DNA from 3 places in the Solibacillus cecembensis genome. Region 2 is predicted to be linked to each of the others. Evidence: riboswitches for the same ligand, from Rfam matches in the RefSeq annotation. Region 2 holds a riboswitch; each other region holds the start of a gene.
The links. A riboswitch is a leader RNA that binds a small molecule or an ion and turns the genes downstream of it on or off. The one in region 2 is predicted to bind thiamine pyrophosphate.
Positions count from the first base shown of each region.

Region 1: linked by a shared signal. The riboswitch ahead of ACQKIH_RS16615 (ABC transporter substrate-binding protein) and the one ahead of tenA (thiaminase II) in region 2 are both predicted to bind thiamine pyrophosphate.
Region 3: linked by a shared signal. The riboswitch ahead of thiT (energy-coupled thiamine transporter ThiT) and the one ahead of tenA (thiaminase II) in region 2 are both predicted to bind thiamine pyrophosphate.

Region 1 covers NZ_JBNNMF010000020.1:18,632-25,446, reverse strand. Annotated here, with positions in the region: gene ACQKIH_RS16630 (NUDIX hydrolase) at 1-405, shown strand, start outside; gene ACQKIH_RS16625 (HXXEE domain-containing protein) at 596-1,078, shown strand; gene ACQKIH_RS16620 (DMT family transporter) at 1,307-2,179, shown strand; TPP riboswitch at 2,286-2,397, shown strand; gene ACQKIH_RS16615 (ABC transporter substrate-binding protein) at 2,546-3,526, shown strand; gene ACQKIH_RS16610 (thiamine-binding protein) at 3,530-3,820, shown strand; gene ACQKIH_RS16605 (ABC transporter permease) at 3,821-4,606, shown strand; gene ACQKIH_RS16600 (ABC transporter ATP-binding protein) at 4,581-5,306, shown strand; gene ACQKIH_RS16595 (GNAT family N-acetyltransferase) at 5,360-5,857, opposite strand; gene ACQKIH_RS16590 (cysteine hydrolase family protein) at 6,012-6,524, shown strand; gene ACQKIH_RS16585 (GTP cyclohydrolase II) at 6,751-6,815, shown strand, end outside.
Region 2 covers NZ_JBNNMF010000001.1:350,880-357,694, reverse strand. Annotated here, with positions in the region: gene ACQKIH_RS01875 (hypothetical protein) at 295-582, shown strand; gene ACQKIH_RS01870 (hypothetical protein) at 776-910, shown strand; TPP riboswitch at 1,319-1,419, shown strand; TPP riboswitch at 1,489-1,588, shown strand; gene tenA (thiaminase II) at 1,653-2,336, shown strand; gene thiM (hydroxyethylthiazole kinase) at 2,323-3,078, shown strand; gene thiD (bifunctional hydroxymethylpyrimidine kinase/phosphomethylpyrimidine kinase) at 3,075-3,899, shown strand; gene thiE (thiamine phosphate synthase) at 3,886-4,530, shown strand; gene aac(6') (aminoglycoside 6'-N-acetyltransferase) at 4,678-5,112, shown strand; gene ACQKIH_RS01840 (sigma-70 family RNA polymerase sigma factor) at 5,305-5,862, shown strand; gene ACQKIH_RS01835 (ABC transporter ATP-binding protein) at 5,915-6,640, shown strand; gene ACQKIH_RS01830 (ABC transporter permease) at 6,640-6,815, shown strand, end outside.
Region 3 covers NZ_JBNNMF010000011.1:101,008-107,822, forward strand. Annotated here, with positions in the region: gene ACQKIH_RS11545 (exonuclease SbcCD subunit D) at 1-842, shown strand, start outside; gene ACQKIH_RS11550 (AAA family ATPase) at 843-3,899, shown strand; gene ACQKIH_RS11555 (hypothetical protein) at 3,969-4,085, opposite strand; gene ACQKIH_RS11560 (magnetosome magnetite crystal formation protein family) at 4,148-4,474, opposite strand; TPP riboswitch at 4,576-4,683, shown strand; gene thiT (energy-coupled thiamine transporter ThiT) at 4,769-5,380, shown strand; gene map (type I methionyl aminopeptidase) at 5,769-6,521, shown strand.

The DNA.
Region 1 (6,815 bases), on a different contig from region 2:
AATTCAAAAGGTGAAATGCTCATTCAGCAACGCCAGCCTTTTAAACAAGGGTGGTCAAACCTTTGGGATATTACGTGTGGTGGGAGTGCGACTGCAGGTGATACTAGCCAACAAGCTGCTTCGAGAGAGCTATTTGAGGAATTAGGTATTGATTATAGCTTTGAAAATATGCGACCACAATTCACCATTAATTTTGAACGAGGCTTTGATGATTATTATTTGATTGAGATGGATATTGATTTGAATGAACTGACATTACAACATGAGGAAGTCCAAGCAGTGAAATGGGCTTCGAAAGAGGGAATTTTTAAATTAATGGAACAAAAAGCTTTTATTCCGTATTATGAGAGCATAATTGCCTTTCTATTTGAAAGTCGCCAGCGTTACGGCTCTATTCGTCTTTAACTGAAGTGTTACTACCTTTTACAAATACGATCCATTCGTTCACGTGTTTATCATTCTTTTTTTCCTCTCATTTGGTGCAAAAGGAGCAAATGAGAGGGACAAAATTGAATATATTTATAAATGAAATAGAGAAAAAATAGCTTTTAAAATTAACTATTACGCTAAGTACTTATGAAGGAGTGGAGCTTCGATGGATTATCTCGTAATATTTTTTTGTTTGGCAATTACACTACATAATATTGAGGAAGCAATTTGGCTCCCTCAATGGTCACAGCAACCTTCAAAGTATCAAAAGGCCGTTACTCCAAGTGAATTTCATTTTGCAGTCATCATTATAACAATGTTGGCTTATTTATCGGCGTTTAGTTATTTATATTTTCTAGAATCAGAGATAGCGAAGTGGATTTTTATTGGTTTTTTAGGTTCCATGATTTTTAATGCCATTTTTCCACATCTTCTTGTTACGATTTTAACGAAAACGTATGCTCCCGGACTCCTTACAGGCTTATTGCTTAACATTCCAATAAACTCATTAATTATTATTGAATTGTTTGATAATCATTTGATTATTTGGAAAGAGCTAATAATTTCTACTGTAGTCATAGGAATTATATTATTATCCCTTATACCATTACTATTTAAAATGAGTAGAAAAATACTACCTCATACATAAGTTGATACAGAATTGTAATTTCATTATTAAACTAACGAATGAGCTCCTACAATAAATAGAGGCGTTTCTTTGTGATTGTCCATTACCAGCCATCCCCACCACACTCCAACAACAAATTTCATTGATTTTCGCATACATTTTCGATTTTAGTAAAATCTACTTCCATTTTAATCAAATATTGCTTATTGTTAAACTATTCGTATAAATCAACAGAGAGAAGGAATATTTATGCAGAAGTACAGAGGCGAAATCTTGATGCTCATAACGGCCGTCATGTGGGGGAGCGGTTTCGTTGGGATGGCTATTGGGCTAGAGTACTGGACCGTCTTTCAATTAATGGCGGGTCGCTTTTTATTAGCATCCATTATTTTAAGTGTTATTTTTTATAAAAAGTTAAAATTAATTACGAAAAGCGTTCTTTGGAAAGGTGCTGTACTTGGTGCCATTTTATTTGCCGCATTTGCATTGCAAACAATGGGGCTGGAGTATACAACACCATCAAAAAATGCTTTTTTAACCGCATTAAATGTAATTATTGTGCCAATTATTGCGTATGTCATTTATAAACGTCGCATTGATCGCTTCGAATTTATTGCTGCTGGAATGGCGATTGTCGGCATTGGCTTTTTATCATTACAAGACTCGCTTACAATTAACTTTGGCGATTTCCTGTCTATTTTATGCGCATTTGGCTTTGCATTTGATATTTTCTATACAAATGTTTTTGTCAAAACCGAAGATGCACTTGCCTTAACAATCGTTCAATTTTATACGGCAACAATATTAAGTATTGCTTCAGTACTTGCACTTGGAGAAGTACCGACTACATATTCTGCGGAAGGGATTTATGTCATTCTTTACTTAGCGGTTTTCTGTACAGCTGTTGCGTATGTGTGCCAAAATCTTGGAATGCAATATGCCAATCCAACAAAGTCTGCGATTATCCTATCAACCGAAGCTTTGTTTGGCACGATGTTCTCGGTATGGTTACTTAGCGAAATATTAACGGGCCGCATGCTAATGGGCTGTGTGTTAATTTTTATCGCGATCTTATTCGCTGAGGTCAAGCCCACTTTTAGAAGAAAAAAATCGTTTGTTTAACATTGCGAAACCTAGTCCTTTAGTGTGAACTATCGGAAAACTGGATAAATTATACTTGACCTATTGAGCGGATATCGTTACGATAGGCATTGAAAAGTTCATAGACCCAAAAATGTGGGGGTGCTAGTGTTGCTAGCTGAGAAAGCGATCCGTTAAGTTGCTTACCCTTTGAACCTGAACTGGTTAATACCGGCGGAGGAAACATTGATACATAGATTGTTGTGTAATTTATTTTAGTAACGATCTGTTTCTTGTCCGACGCCTGGTACACAACGTACCGGGCGTTTTTTGCATTTTTCTATTCGTCCTTTTCAAAAAAGTAGTAAAACTTGTACATATTCATGCAACTAAAGGGAGGATTTTTACATGTGGAAATGGTTAAGTATTATTGGGATGACATTGCTATTAGTAGGCTGTCAGCAAGATGCTAAAACAGGAGATTCAGATTTGACGAAAGTTCAAGTGGTGCTCGATTGGACACCAAATACGAATCATACAGGCTTATATGTTGCTCAGGAAAAAGGATATTTTGAAGAAGCAGGCTTAGACGTTGAAATTATTCAACCGGGCGATGCGGGGGCAGATCAACTTGTTGCTACAGGGAAAGCACAGTTTGGTATTAGTGCACAGGAATCCGTTACACAAGCACGCTTACAAGGCGTCCCACTTGTTTCGATTGCAGCAATCATTCAGCACAACACATCGGGCTTTGCATCATTAAAGGAAACAGGCATACAAACACCGAAAGATTTTGAAGGGAAAACGTATGGTGGCTGGGGTTCACCAGTTGAACAAGCTATTATCAAAACAGTAATGGGCATGGCAGATGGAGATGTTGAAAAAGTAGACATTATTAATGCTGGAAATGCAGATTTTTTTAATATGATGAAACAAAACATTGATTTTGCATGGATGTACTACGGCTGGACAGGCATTGAAGCAGAGTTACGAGGGCAAGCTATTGATATGCTTTACTTAACGGATTATGCGAAAGAATTGGATTATTATACACCGGTAATTATTGCGAATGAAAAATACATTGCCGAGGAAGATGAAACGGTTCGCGCATTTATGCAAGCGGTAAGTAAAGGGTATGAACTGGCGATTAATGAGCCAGAAGAAGCGGCTAGCATGCTATTAAAAGCTGTACCAGAATTAGATGAAGAACTAGTTGTGAACAGTGCGATTTGGTTGGCAGAGCAATACCAAGCAGATGCAAAACAGTGGGGCATTCAATCTTTAGATGTTTGGAAAAATTATGCGAATTGGATGTTCGAAAATAAGTTAATCGAAAAAGAACTTGATGCTGAAAAGGCATTTACAAATCAATTTTTACCGGAGGAATAACAAATGGCCAACAGTTTAGTAAGTATTCAAATTATCCCGAAAACAGAGCGATATGAAGATGTGATTCCTTATGTTGATGCAGCGATTGCGATGATCGATGCGTCAGGAGTTGTTTACCGAGTAGGACCTTTAGAAACAACGATGGAAGGCGAGCTAACACAGCTTTTACAACTGGTTGAAAAAATGAATGAAAAAATGGTGGAAATGGGTGCCATTAGCGTCATTTCACAAGTGAAGATTTTTTATAATCCACAAGGTGCAGCGATTGAAACATTAACAGGGAAATATGATTAGATGAACATTTTGAAAAAGTATCGCATAACAATTGGCTTTTTAATTGCTTTACTCATCATCGTAGAAATTGCTGTGCGCGTACTGGATTTACCGATATGGCTTTTCCCATCACCATCTGTCGTCATATCGGAGCTTTTTCAAACGTTTGATGAACTATTACCACATATCTTAGCAACGGTTAAGCTAACGTTCATCGGGTTAATCGCCGGAAGTTTACTCGGTTTTATCGTAGGGATTTTATTGCATTTACTGCCGATTGTCCATAAAATTGGCTATCCATTAATCCTAATATCGCAAAATATCCCGACGATTGTGCTAGCACCACTGTTGATCATTTGGTTTGGCTTTGGGCTTATGCCAAAAGTCGTCATTATTGGGTTAGTGTGTTTCTTCCCAATTGCGATTGCACTGTTGGATGGGTTACGTCAAACGACACCCGAGCTGCGACAATATTTTCAAATGGCTGGTGCGACAAAATGGCAGCAATTTTGGAAGCTTGAGTTACCGTTTGCTATGCCCGCATTATTTTCAGGGTTAAAAATTGCGGCAACGTATAGTGTAATGGGTGCGGTTATTACGGAATGGTTAGGTGCGAAACAGGGCTTGGGCGTGTATATGACATTTGCGCAATCAGCCTTTCGCACGGATCGCGTGTTTGTTGCGATTACGCTCATTGTCGTACTAAGCTTATGCGTTTTTGGCATCATTCGTTTAATAGAAGAGCGCTTTGTACATAGCTATAAAAAGGAGGAACCACAGCATGCTAACAATTCAAGCACTCCATAAGCAATTTCAACAGCAAGATGTTTTGCAAGGGATTGATTTACATGTACAGGACGGCGAAATCGTAGCATTGCTTGGTCCTTCTGGTAGCGGTAAAAGTACATTGTTGCAATGTGTTGGCGGGATATTGCCACCAACTTCTGGTCAAATTTTCATTGATGATACGTTGATTAATGGGGAAAGCGGACATATCAGCTACATGCCGCAGCATCACTGCCTATTGCCTTGGCGCACGGTGTTACAAAATGTATTGCTTGCCCAAGAATTATCAGGAACAATTAATAAAGAAGAAGCAACGGAATGGATTGAGCGGATAGGGTTAGGGGATTACCTCCATGCCTATCCACACGAAATCTCAGGGGGCATGAAGCAGCGGATTTCCTTTTTACGGGCTTTATTAAGTCCACAAAGTTTGCTATGTCTGGATGAACCATTCTCAGCACTCGATGAAATTACGCGCCATAAAATGCACATTTGGCTATTAGACATGTGGAAAAAGCGCCAAAAGTCGATTTTGTTTATTACCCATCAAATTGATGAAGCGCTGTTTTTGGCAAACCGGATTTATGTGCTTTCAGATCGTCCGGCTATTATTAAAGCAGAGATCCAAGTGCCATTTCCAAAAGAACGCACAAAAGAACTGCTTGAAACAGAAGAATTTTTCCAAGCACGTACACAGTTGTTGAACTTATTGATGGAGTGAAGACACTTAATAAGCACAATTCATTTGAACAATGGATTGTGCTTTTCTTCGTCTTATAACAATCGAGACATATAATATTCATCGACATATTGACCATCGATGAACAAGGAATCCTTTTTAACGCCTTCAATTTTAAAGCCCATTTTTTTATACAAATGAACCGCAATTTCGTTCGTTGCGATAACCGTTAACTCTAGGCGACGAAGCTCCACTTGTTTTGCCCATGAAATAACAGAAGTGAAAAGAGCTTTTCCGACTCCTTTTCCTCGACTATCACTATGTACGCCAATAACAATATAGGCTCGATGTGTAACGCGTTGAGACTTTTCATTTTGGACAATCATATAACCTAATGTGCGGTTATCTTCAGTTGCAATAAATATCCCTGATTTTGAATGACTATTGATTGTTTCTATATACTTCCCTAAACTTTCAGGCGCCATCTTTCTTTCCCCAGGTGCAAATAACATAAAACCAGATTGTTCTGCATTGCTCATCACACTAATGATGTCTTCAGCATCACGGTTCGTTGCTTTTCGGATTTCTATCATAGATTAAAACTCCATTTCATTTTTCCTCATTATACCAAATAATCAGTGATGTACTCTTCTGATTTTTTTAATGTTTATTGTAAAATAAAGGTGAATCATCGCTTCTAAAATGATAGAATAATTACTATATTTCGAAATGAAAGAGGTAAAACGAATGGAAACTAGTGCAGATGTTTTAATCGTTATCGATTTACAAAATGGAGTATGTAGTAGCGGTAGGGAATATCTCTTTGATTTATCGAACTTACTCACGAAAGTAAACAATCGAATTGCCTTATATCGAACAATACATAAACCTATCATTTTTGTTCAACATTGTGATGAAGAGCTAGTACCTGAAGAAGAACTTTGGGCAATTCATTCCGATTTAGATTTTCAAGCACATGATTTTTTTGTAAGGAAAACTCATGCAAATTCTTTTTACAAAACGAACTTAAAAGATATTTTAGATGAATTAGCTATACAGAGAATTGAATTTTGTGGCGCTCAAACAGAGTACTGTATGGATGCTACGATTAAATTTGCTCATGGACTGGGTTATGAAAACTCCATGGTGCAAAAAGCAACCTCAACTTTGAATAATCCATTTATGTCCGCAAAAGAGACAATTGATTTTTATGAAAGTATATGGAACAAACGATTTTTAAAATTTATTAAAGGTGAATAACAAAGTTTAAATTTAATTTTTTTACCCTGAAATGAAAATATAATCAAAAGCTGTGCTGAGAGCGAAAAACTTTCAGCACAGCTTTTTCATTTTCAAAAAGATAGCTCTAGTAAACTTAATAAAAATTGAGGTAGTCTCTATAAAAATAGGCATATTCAATTGACGATTGAAAGTTATTATAATATACTAGCTTACATAAAGTAACTTAAAGGTGGGAATGGACAACATGAAAAATATACTTTCGATTTTACTAGATAAAACGAACCTCGTCGCGCGTAACGACTTTCAAAA
Region 2 (6,815 bases):
AAGGATGTGTTATTACATTTGAGTTATACGATGGAATAATTCCCTGTTTTTTAGTTATTCAAAAGAACGATGTCTATTGTGTAAAGATAATAAAGTTGTTAAGTATTCCTTCATTCACTTACGGGGGATTTAGTTGAACAGTGCTTTTACAACGTCAAGTTAAGAAAAGCCCCCAACGACGCTTTGGGAACTAATGTTATACTTAAGAGTGTTTCGTAATAATAAAGTAAAATTACAATGTATTAAGTTGTTCCGCAAATGGGTCATTATGTGGCATTACTAAGGAGGGGTTTTATGAATTCTTTGGTTATATTCCTTTTAGTTCTCTTTACCCTTAATGTATTTGTTATCTTTTTATCAAGATTATTGAATTGGTTGGTATGGATGATGGCGGGTGTTATTTTTATTATTTCTTCTCCAATAGTTCTAGTTCTGACAATGAATAACGTTAGTCGTAATGTTGGAGATGGATTTGCAGCTGCTGTGGCGGGGCTTACTTTTGGTGGACTTTTGATTGCTAATGCAATTATTTTATTCATTGTGGCAATTTTTGTGAGAAAAAAGGAAAACAAACTGGTTTAGAGTATTCTGCAATCAGGCGAAAACGTTCCCAAATGGAAGCTTGGTAACATTTCAAACAGCGACAGGCACTGTTAAATCAGTGTTTGTCGCTGTTTTTATTAAAAAATAACGCTCTGAAACGCTGCGAGAACTCATTTTAAAGGGTAAAATGAGTTAATTATATTTTTAAAAATAGAGATGAGGGTTAAAGACATTGGAATTTATTATTACACTTGGGGTTGTTATTATTGCAATTTCTTGTTTATCTATTGATGCGAAAATGAGAGAAAATAGTAAACGAGATAAAGAGATAATTTCTTTACTCAAAGAAATAGCTCAGAAAAAGTAGAAAGTTCATACACTATTCAGTATTACTTACGGTATACATAGCCATGCAAAATAACGTTCCCAAATCGAAGTTTGGGGATAAAATAGAACACCTGAAATGTCGTCACACCAATGTTTTAGGTGTTTTTCAGTATTTCATTCATATACACCTATTTATGCACAATTGTTTAAACAGAGAAACAACAAGGTTTTCAATGTTATTTAAAAGAAATTGCACTGTATCAAACTTTGTATAATATCTTGCATATACAGCAGAATCTTTAACGTTCTAAATCAACCTATTCCTATAACATAACCATTTCGTTATCCGACTGATTCATAACTATCAGGAAATTTATTGCTATTTGTCAAAAGTTAAATAAAAACTATTGGCAATTCAATGGGAATAATGATAGCATAAAAGTAATTAAAATATTTGCGGGGGGACGCTATATGCGTTGAGAAGGCTAAAACCTGACCCTTGGAACCTGTTCAGTTAACACTGGCGTAGGGAGCAAAGTACATAGCGATTCGTCTATTTCGCATTTTTGTACGTGAGCTCTCCTTTATGGGGGCTTTTTGTTTTTTTCCAAGTAAATATTCTAATAGCGGGGGGACGCATATGCGTTGAGAAGGTTAAAACCTGACCCTTAGAACCTGTTCAGTTAATACTGGCGTAGGGAGCAATGAGTAAGACGCTTCTTTGCTATACGCAAATAGAAGCGTTTTTTTTGTTCTTAAGCCTACCACAAGGAGGAACAATGATGACATTTTGTGATGAGGTAAGAAAAGAAACAGATTTATACTGGGAAGGAAGCTTTGAGCACCCATTTGTAAAGGGACTTGTTGATGGCACGCTCCCAATTGAAAAATTCAAATATTATATGATGCAAGACGCTTATTATTTAAAGCATTACACAAAAGTGCTAGCGATTGCAGCTTCTAAAGCGGATCATCATGATGATATTACGTATTATCTGGATAATGCACGCTTTATTAACGAAGCAGAGCTTGAATTGCACCGCACCGTTTTTGCAGAACTGGGTGTTTCGGAAGAGGAGCTCCAAGCGTTTGAGCCGGCACCTGCTGCTTATAATTATGTAAGTCATATGTACAATGCTGCACATAATGGTAATGTTGCCGAAGCTTTTGCGGCGATGTTCCCATGTCCGTGGTTATATCAGGAAATCGGTGAAAAATATAAAGAGGCAAAACCAGGTGTTAAGCTATATGAGGATTGGATAGCGATGTATAGCGCGGACGATTTTAAAGCGACAATTGATTACCAAAAAGCGCTGATGAATCGCTATGTCAAAGAACAACCTGATAAAACTGCTATTTTTAAAGCGCATTTCGTCAAAAGCTGTTATTACGAATGGAAGTTTTGGGAAATGCCTTGGACATTAGAAAACTGGGAAAATGAGGTCGCGCAATATGACTTTGCATAAAATTCATCTGAAAAAACCGCTCGTTCATTGTATAACGAATTATGTAGTTGCTAATTTTACTGCAAATGGCTTGCTGGCAATCGGCGCATCTCCTGTCATGGCAGATGACAAGGATGAAGTGACAGAAATGGTCGCAATGGCAGATGCACTGTTAATTAATATTGGGACAATCAATTCATGGACGTTTGAGGCGATGTTGATTGCTGGAAAAAGGGCGAATGAATTAAATGTTCCGATTGTACTTGATCCGGTAGGGGTTGGTGCTACGGTATTCCGAAAAAAGATCGTTCAACAATTGCTTGAGCAAATCCATTTTGACGCCATTCGCTGTAATGTGGGTGAACTTGCAGCAATTGCGGGTGTCCAGTGGCAATCAAAAGGTGTCGACAGTGGATCAGGTGACATGGATACAGTTGCAGTCGCGAAGCAAGTAGCGAAAAAATGGCAGACAATCGTTATTGTAACGGGAGAAACGGATGTTGTAACGGATGGCCATGTAGTGGAGCAAATTACTGGTGGCGATGCACGAATCACGCAAATTACAGGTTCTGGCTGTTTACTAAGTGCTATTTGCAGTGCGGCACTAAGTGTTGAAGGTAATCAAATAATAATTTTACAGCAAGTTTTACAACAATATAAACAAATTGCGGCAGAAGGTAGTAGTGAAGCGCAGTATATCGGTTCCGTACAAGTGAATGTTTTAAATGGTCTTGAAAAATACGCCTTGAAGGAGCAACTATGAATATTGTTATGACGATTGCAGGTTCAGATAGTAGTGGTGGGGCAGGTATACAGGCAGATTTAAAAACGTTTCAGGAACTTGGTGTTTACGGGACGACGGTCATTACGGCTTTAACGGCTCAAAATACATTAGGTGTGTCGAGTATTTTCCCAGCGACGCCTGACTTTATTCAAGCTCAAATGGAGGTGGTATTGGCAGATTTGTCTGTAACTGCTATGAAAACGGGGATGTTATTTTCAACGGATATTATTAACGCCGTTGCGGAGGTTTTACAGCAAGTGGACGTACAGCTCGTCGTTGATCCAGTGATGATTGCAAAGGGGGGCGCGAGTTTATTGCAGCAGCAAGCGGTTGAAGCGCTTAAAACAAAACTTATCCCATTAGCAACGGTGCTGACACCTAATATTCCAGAAGCAGAAGTTCTTACAGGAATGACGATTTTAACGACAGCGGATATTCAAGCAGCAGCACAGCAAATTTTGCAGCTAGGTGTGCAATGCGTAGTGATGAAAGGTGGTCATTTAGAAGGTAGTGAAGCGGTAGATACGGTATTTTTCCAAGATGGCTCAACCTTTTCTTTGAGGAGTGAGCGCATTTCTACACAGCATACACATGGCACGGGCTGCACGTTTTCAGCTGCAATCACGGCTTTTTTAGGGAAAGGCTATGCTGTACGAGCTGCCATCATTGAGGCGAAGAGATTTATTCAGGCAGCCATTGAAAATCCATTAAACATTGGCAATGGCAATGGACCGACCAATCATTTTGCCTATAAGCAAGTAACAGCGAAAAGTGAGGTACAGCTTGTTGAAACGACATGATTTAGATGTGTATTTTATTATGGGAACGAATAATTGCAGCGGGGACCCACTCTTTATTTTAGAGAAAGCATTACAAGCAGGTATTACGATGTTTCAGTTACGTGAAAAAGGTGATGGTGCATTAACGGGTGTAGAGCTCGTGCAGTTCGCCAAAAGCTGTCAGAAGTTATGTCGACAATATAATGTGCCATTTATCGTCAATGATCATGTCGAATTGGCGTTGGAGATGGTTGCGGATGGTGTCCATGTAGGGCAGGATGATAGGAACTTAGCGCAAATTCGGACATTATTCCCTGGGAAATGGATTGGTGTGTCTGTGCATTCGATGAAAGAAATGGATGCGGCGGTAACAGGTGGTGCCGATTACGTTGGGATTGGACCGATTTTTGAAACGACTTCTAAGCTTGATGCGAAAGGTGCGGCAGGTGTCACGTTTTTATCGCAAGCAAGAGCAACTTATTTATCTTATCCGATTGTTGCGATTGGCGGTATTACAGCGGAAAATGCACGTGAAGTTCGCGCAGAAGGGGCTGATGGGGTAGCTGTTATTTCGGCTATTTGTCAAAGCACCGACATAATGGAAACGGTGAAAGCATTGAAGTATCATTCGTTAAGTTCGTATAAGAATTAATAGGGATATTTGATTGTATAAAGTTAAGAAGTGCTTTTGTCATTTTTGATGAAATCCGCTTCTTAATTTTTTTAGTGGATTAAGTAGGTTGCAGTGGATTGTAAGCGATATAATGAAGCCAATGTGTAATAAATAGGGGGAATTAATATGTTTAAAAAAGCTACTTTAGATGATGTACCAACAGTCACAAAGCTTGCTTTAGAATTATGGCCAGATAATGATATGGAACCATTGGCTAATGAAATGAAAGTGATTATTGCACAGTCAGATGCAACGATTATTTTGGCGTATAATGAACAACAAGCGATTGGTTTTGCGCAGTGCCAAATACGCAATGATTATGTGGAAGGTACAAATACAAGTCCAGTTGGTTATTTGGAAGGCGTTTATGTAAAGGATGCATTCCGTAAGCAAGGGGTAGCTAGGGAATTAATCGCCACTTGTGAACAATGGGCGAAAACACAAGGCTGTCATGAATTTGCTAGCGATTGCGAACTGCATAATGAAGAAAGCCTCTCGATGCATATTCGTTTAGGATTTATAGAAGCGAATCGCATTATTTGCTTTACTAAACAACTTTAAATTTTCATATCTTCCCCTGTATAAACGGAGCAAGCTAAGCCTTTATACAGGGGATTTTTTATTTGGAAAACGTCTAGATTGGAATAGCAATTCCACCTAATTTATGGTGGTAATATAAATTAATTGTAAAAAGTTGAATCGAAATCCAAAAATCTGGAGTCTAATAGGTGAAAGGGGGCGACGCGTATCGTAATGATCCATACAAGTTTAGTTGAAAAAGCACAGCAAGGGGATGAACAATCCTTTTATGAACTAATCGAACCTTTGCAAAATCAACTTTACCGAATCGCGTATGTGTATGTCCAAAATGAAGATGATGCCGTGGATATATTTCAGCAATCAGTTATCCGTGCATATGAAGCACTACCAAATTTGAAGGAATTACAACACTTCTCGACTTGGATGACCCGCATCGTAATTAATTGCAGTAAAACATACATACAGAAAACGAAATATACCCAATTAACCGAGCCACAACAATTTGATTCCTATGCAGCGGCTGATCAATCGACCAATATAGAAGAAGGAATTGATTTGTGGCAGGCATTATCTCAATTAGAAGAAAAATATAAAACGGCTTTGCTGCTTCGTTTTTATCAAGATTATACAGTGAAAGAAATAGCAACGATTTTAGAACTGCCAGAAGGTACGGTGAAAACGAATATTCGTAGGGGATTACAGCGTTTGCGACAATTATTAAAGGGGGCTTACATAGATGAATGGGTTCAATCCGTTGAAGGAAATCATTGAAAAAATTCCGGTTCCACAATCGAGGTTAACAGAAGTTTTACGTATTGAAGGCATGTCGAAAGTGTTTAAGCAAAAGGAGCACGCGGTTAATGCATTGAGAAATGTCCATTGCACCATTTATCAAGGGGAAATGGTGGCCATTATGGGGACGAGTGGCTCTGGGAAAAGTACGCTCCTTAATATGATCAGTGCAATTGATGAACCGACTGAAGGTACACTCTTTTTATTTGGTGAAGAAGCGAATGCTATTTATAAAGAGCCACGCGCATCAAACTTTCGTAAAGAAAATATCGGTTTTATCTTTCAGTCGTTTCATTTATTGAAAGATTTAAATGTCGAGGACAATATTGCGTTACCGCTTATATTAAATGATATCCCGAGCAAGGAAATTAAAGTGCGGATTGAAGAAACGATGCAGCAATTGGGCATATACAATTGGCGTAAACATCGCCCACATGAGCTATCAGGTGGGCAAAAGCAGAGGGTAGCGATTGCACGTGCCATTATTAAGAAACCACCGATTTTACTTGCGGATGAGCCAACCGGTGCGCTCGATGTGAATACAACGGACGATATTTTGCGCTTGCTCGTTGATATACAAAGTGCGGGGCAAACAATTTTACTCGTTACGCATGATCCGTATGTTGCGACCTATGCCAATCGCGTGCTGTTTTTCCATGACGGTGCCATTGTGGATTCCTACCAAAATGAACAAACAGAGGCTGATTTAGACGCGATTCTTGCTAAATTTAAGATTGTCTCAAGAGGTGAACATTAATGTTTAACTTAAAAACAATTGCCTTTAAATTATTTCGCGCGGCAACTACTCAAATCGTCACAAGTATAAGTATCATCGCCGTTTCAGTTTGCTTAATTATGACGATGTCGATGTATATTTGGAATGGCAAAGCGCAAATGGAAGGGGAAATGCAGGCGTTACTTGGCGATGCAGA
Region 3 (6,815 bases), on a different contig from region 2:
ATTTAGATAAAGTAATAGAGCCAGTCGTCTTACAGGATGCTTATGGGGATGTTCATTTTTATTTAGTACCTTTTGCAGAGCCGTCTACAGTAAGGGCTATTTTTGAGGATGAAACGATTACAACGCATGAAGCAGCAATGGCTAAAATTATTGAGCAAATCAAACTTACACTAGATCCTACGAAGCGCAATATTATCGTTGCCCACGCTTTTATTACGAAGGATGGTTTACCAGAAGCAAACACGAGCGATTCAGAACGTAAGCTAACAATCGGTGGGACGGAGTGTATTAACTCGGCATTATTTGAGCCGTTTTGTTATACCGCTTTAGGTCACTTACATCAGGCACATTTCGTTGCGAATGAAACGATTCAATATGCCGGCTCCCCGCTTAAATATTCCGAATCAGAAGTGAATCATAAAAAAGGCTTTACGATTGTCGACTTACAGGAAAATGGCGAAGTAATTTTGCAACGCCGCCCATTAACAGCGATTCGTGAAATGAAAATCGTGACAGGTATGTTAGAAGCTATTTTGCAGCATCCCCGTAGTGAGGATTATGTTTTCGTAAAATTATTAGACGAAAGCTATGTAAAAGGGGCAACTGAGCTTGTTCGTACTGTGTATCCGAACGCCCTTCATATAGAAAGAACAGCTGTTTATCGCCAAATGGAACAGCAAACATCAACAATGAGCCGTGTTGAAATGGACGACTCAGAGCTGTTTGAATTATTTTATAACGAAATGACTGGGAAGCCGTTAAGTGATGAGGCGAAGGAAATTTATACAGAAGTGTTGCAGCAAATACTCGATGGTGAACGAGAATCACAGGAGGTTCAATAAATGAAGCCGCTAAAGCTGTCTATGAGTGCATTTGGACCATATAAAGAAAAGGAAGTCATTGATTTTACAAAGCTTCATGAGCATGGCATCTTTGTCGTTTCTGGTTCTACGGGTGCAGGGAAAACGACGATATTTGATGCGATTACGTTTGCCCTTTACGATGCAGGGAGCGGTGAGGATCGCGAGAAATCATTATTTTTAAGAAGTGATTTTGCAGAACAGACGATGGATACAGAAGTTGAACTTATTTTTGAAGTGAGAAGTCGAATTTATCGAATTTGGCGTAAATTTGGACATGACGGAGCAAGTGCAAAAAGGGTGTTCTATGACATTACCGATGGAAAAGAAGTACCAGCTGTTGAGAAATTCCAAGTGAAGCTTGTTCAATCAAAGATAGAGGAACTCATCGGATTAACGCAATCACAGTTTAATCAAATTGTCATGTTGCCACAAGGGGAGTTTCAAAAGCTATTAACTTCTGAATCGAAGCACAAGGAAGAGATTTTTCGCAAAATTTTTAAAACAGAGCGATTTACAAAAATGGTCGAGCTGCTAAAAGATAAAAAGAAGCTTGCAGAAAACATGTACGACCAGGCAAAAATGCAACAGGACCAGACTATTTACGAAATAAAAAATAGACTGCCAGAGCGTGAATCCGAGCTTTTTGCAATGATTAACGGTGATGCCATCAATATGTATCAAGTTGAAAGTGCATTAGCAGTGGAAGAGCAACATTATGTATCATTATCAGCTGAATTAAATAGTCGTTATGAGGCATTGAAAAATGATTTAAAACAACAAAATGAACTATATGGCGAGCAGAAAATTTTAAATGACCGCATTGAAAAATTTAAGCAACGCCAAATACAACTAGCACAATTGAAGCAGCAAGAAGCGCATTTTGAAGAGCAGGCTAAGCAAATTGAGTTGGCAGTAAAAGCGAGTCAAATTATGCCTTTAGAACGTGATTATGAGCGAGCAAAAACGCAATTGACCACGGCAAAGGAATTATTGATGCGCGCAACAACTGACCAAACGAATGCAGGGGAGCTATTATTACATGCCTCCAAAAGCTATGAAGCGCAACAACAGCAGCAGCCCCTACTTGCAACGTACGCAAAAACAATTTCACAATTGGAGCAGCTTTTACCGATTTATCGTTCGATAGATGAAATTAAATTGGCTGTCAGCAATCTGGAAGGGGACAAGCGAAAAGTAGAAAAGCTATTTAATGAATTAACGGCTGAACAGCAAATTTTACTAGAAAGAAAAACGCATCAACAAGTGCTCATTAAACAGTTAGAAGACGATATTGTTCCTTATCAGAAAACATTTGAGGAGCATGTTCAGTACGTACAGAAAATACACAATATAAAGGAAGTAATTCAATTAACGAATAGCGTACAAACTTTGCAAGATGACGTTTCACAAAAACAACAAGTGGCTAATACTGCACAGCAGCGAGTAAAGCAAGTAGAGCAGCAAATTCGCCATAACCAAGCTGCATTTATTGCGTCTGCATTAATTGCTGGAGAGGCTTGCCCGGTTTGTGGTAGTGTTGATCATCCAGTTGTGCATAATCAACAAACAGCCACGGTGGAAGAGCATGTTGCAGATGAATTGCGAAAAAATGCTGACATTGCGATGCAACAATATTATGAAGTAAAATCAAAGCTTGATATGGAGTTAGGGAATTTACAATTAAAGCAAACACATCTTGATGAGCAACAAGTTACGACTGATGCGCTATTGCAATATGAGCAAACGACTAGCGAGTTAGCACAAGCATTGCAAAAGATGAAACAGCAGCAGGCACAATTAGTAACAGAAAAGCAAATGAATGAAGAGTTAATGACAAAGTTAGATGCACTGCAAACACGCATAGAAAAAGGACGTACTTATGTAACGAATGTAAATACGCAATTAGCGCAGGAGCAAGGCAAGTTAGAGCAAAGTGAAAAGTCGATGCTTCCACAATTTACAACGGTGCAACAAGTGGACGCGGCATTGCAGGAAGAGCAATTGAAGTATGAATCGTTAAAAGGGGAAATCGACCGAGCTACGCAACATTTGCAGCAAGCACAATTAAATGAAAAAACGTGTGCGGTTAATTTTGAACATGCCAAACAGCGAGAAATGGACCAGTTGCAAGAGGAATCAAAAGCGAAATCAGATTATTTATTAGCGCTTGAAAATGCTAATTTTATAGATGAGGCAAGCTATAAAAAATCGATTTTAGTACTTGAAGTCCAGCAACAAATGCGTCAAGAAATTGAACAGTTCCGACAAAAGATGCATACAATTGCCGTACAAATTGCGGAGGACTCTGCTCAATTAGCAGGAAAAGAATCGGTCAATTTAACGGCATGGGAGCAGCAAATGAATGAGTTGAATGACCAGTTTGAGAAGCTATATGCCGATTTTAAACAGGCTGAATCTTATGTAGAGCAATGCCGATCAACGAAAATTCGATTGCAAAAAGTAGCAACAGAAATTGAGCAATTTAAAGGGAAGTTAATTCAAGTTGAGCAAATTTATGATGTCATACGTGGTCAAAATGAAGCAAAAATTTCATTTGAACGCTTTGCACAAATTGGCTATTTAGAAAAAGTGACACATGCGGCAAACGAGCGCTTACGTATTTTATCGAACGGTCAATATTTCCTGAAGTCTACAGGACGTAAAGAAGGAAATGCACAAAGTGGGTTAAGCATTGATGTGTTTGATAGTAATACAGGGCAAACGCGCGATGTGAAAACACTTTCAGGTGGGGAAAAGTTCAATGCTTCACTTGCTCTTGCGTTAGGAATGGCTGATGTCATTCAAAGTGTGCAAGGCAGTGTCCATATTGATACGATGTTTATTGATGAAGGCTTCGGTACATTAGATGAGGAATCGCTGAGAAAAGCGATTGATATTTTAATCGATTTGCAACAAACTGGGCGTTTAATTGGTGTCATTTCACATGTTGCAGAATTAAAAGCAGCAATGCCAGCCATATTACAAGTACAAAAGCTAAAAGAAGGCCATAGCCGTACGGAAATTATTATAAAATAAAAACATAAAAAAAACATTTTGATTGCGTGCAAAATGGTTTTTAATGCATATATAAATTGTATCCAGCAATTATTTTAACATTTTGGCATGCTTTGATTTTAATCGATTATCAATTAATTTTTTGACGATTGGATAAACGATTGGCGCATATTTGATTGCAGTTTTTATTACATTCTTTAGCTTCATACTAGAACACTCCTTTAACTTCTATCAATGCTTGTAAAATTAGTATACCCTTTTTCAAAACATTAACGCATTACTTTAATGGCTTGTACTAAATTCCAAATGGAGATGGTAAAAGAAAGAAGTAAGTATAAAATAAAGATAATAATCGGGACTAAAATGCTGCTATCATTAAAAGAAAAAGCATTTGATACGAAAAGTGATGATGAAACGAAGAATGCTAAAAATAAAATACCTAAAACGAACGGGACTAAATGTGAAATAAATGCACGTTTGGCATGAAAGCGAACAGCAGTATCCTTACTCACTATAAATATAAGTAGTGGGACAATGAATGGTGCAAAGAAGATGCTTAAATAGCCAATTGCACTCAAGCCTTTTGAATTATCCAAAATGGTCAACTCCTTTGCTTTTATATATGGGACAATAAATTAGGATATTGATAATATTACTACAATTGGATATAATTGAATAGTTAGAACAATTAAAAAGATGTAACCACAAGGGGTGCCAAATTTGTTGGCTGAGATTGTGCACGAAATGTACTGACTCTTTGAACCTGTAAGTTAATGCTTGCGTAGGGATGTGGATAGAAACCGACTAATAAACGATAGTCAGGCTCTGTCCTGATATCGTTTTTTTTCTATTCCTTCTCATTTTACATCGGAAAATGGAGGAGATTTGTTATGGACAAAAAGAAATTATTAATGATGGTGGAAATTGCAATCTTTGCTGCCATCGGGCTAGTACTAGACCAATATGCATTTAAGTTATGGGCACAAGGTGGATCCATCAGCTTTGTTATGCTACCTATCGTATTAATGGCAATTCGTTGGGGCTTAGCAGCGGGATTAGCAACAGGATTAATAATTGGGGTTTTACAAATGGTATTCGGTGCCTATATTTTACACTGGGTGCAGGCGCTTCTTGATTACGGCATTGCCTTTACAGCGGTTGGAGTAGCTGCTGTTGTACGTAAACCATTACTTGAAGCAACAAAAGCATTAAACAAAGCGAAAATGACGACTTATATTGTCATTGGAATTTTCATCGGTGGATTGTTACGATTCAGTGCCCACTTATTAGCAGGTGTTGTATTCTTTAAGGAATATGCTGGTGATGAAAATGTCTGGAAATATTCAATCCTTTATAATGCTTCGTACATGCTACCGGCGACGATTATAACAGCTGGTATAGCAGTATTATTATTCACATCTGCACCAAGATTATTAAAAACATTTAACTCGCTTCAGAACATGTCCTCTACTTCTAAAAGTGGAAGTTCAACGTCTGGCTGATGGGATAACGACAGCGAGACAACATCATGTCAGCTGAGACGCAATTGATAAATTAAATAATTAAGAATAGAGGAGTGTCTCGAATATGGGACACTCCTTTTATTAGAATCCATAATAGAAAGCTTCCAATAGCAGAAGGAATTCTTTAGTTCAGCTTTTTTAGTAATGAAATATAGCGACTCCGCAAGTTGTGGGATTTGAATACTTACAACTTTTTTAACTTGATTCAGCCGGGGCCAACACCGGCTAAATCAAGTTAAATCCCCCAGCGGATGGCACAGTTTTTTTTGAGCAAGCTCGAAAAAAAATCTGGACTTAATTATGCCATGGCGTAATTGATGTGTGATATAGTGTAGGGTAGATATTGATATGAGGAAGGAAGTTTAACATGATTGTTACAACTAAAGAAGAAATCCAAGCGTTTAAAAAGATTGGTCGCATTTGCGCGGAAATTCGTGAGGCAATGAAGCTTGCGACAGTTCCAGGTGTTACTACGAAGGAATTGGATGAGATTGCGGGTCGCATGTTTGCGGAAGCAGGAGCCATTTCAGGACCAAAAGGAGAATATGATTTCCCAGGATACACTTGTATTAGTGTCAATCATGAGGTAGCACATGGTATTCCAGGTTCAAAGCAAATCCAAGAAGGTGACATCGTGAATATTGATGTTTCAGGATCTTTAGACGGCTATTTTGCAGATACGGGGATTTCTTTCGTAGTTGGTGAAGGCTATGAGGATAAAGAAAAGTTATGTGCAGTAGCAAAATCAGCGCTTGAACGTGCGTTTACAAAAGTAAAAGCTGGTTCAAAATTAAACCAAATTGGTAAAGCGGTAGAGCGTGAAGCACGTGATCACGGTTTAACTGTTATTATGAATTTAACAGGTCACGGCTTAGGTAAATCTTTACATGAAGCACCGGATCATATTTTAAATTATTACGACGCATGGGATACGACAATTATGAAAGAGGGAATGGTACTTGCAGTAGAGCCATTCATCTCGGCAAAAGCTGAGCATATTGTAGAGTCAGGTGACGGCTGGACATTCGTAACACCAGATAAATCATTAGTTGCCCAAATTGAGCATTCAATTATTGTAACAAAAGATAAACCAATTATTTTAACAATGTTAGAAGATTAATAAAAATCGTAACGGCAATTTTAGCTGTTACGATTTTTTTGCAATTTATTATTTTATAGAAATTTCTAATCGGGAATTGCACATTGAAAATGCTAATAATTGAAAAGCTAAAAGCATAAATTGGTAAGAAGAATAATTATAAAAAATTTAAGGAATTAGAAGGTGAAAAAAGACCGATAATCAATGTATAGCAATTTTTTCCGATTTTCATTTATATAAAAAAAGCATAAGCATCCCCTTTTCATCAAAAAAATATGTGCAAAAAAGCACAAACGAACAAAAAATACCAAATTC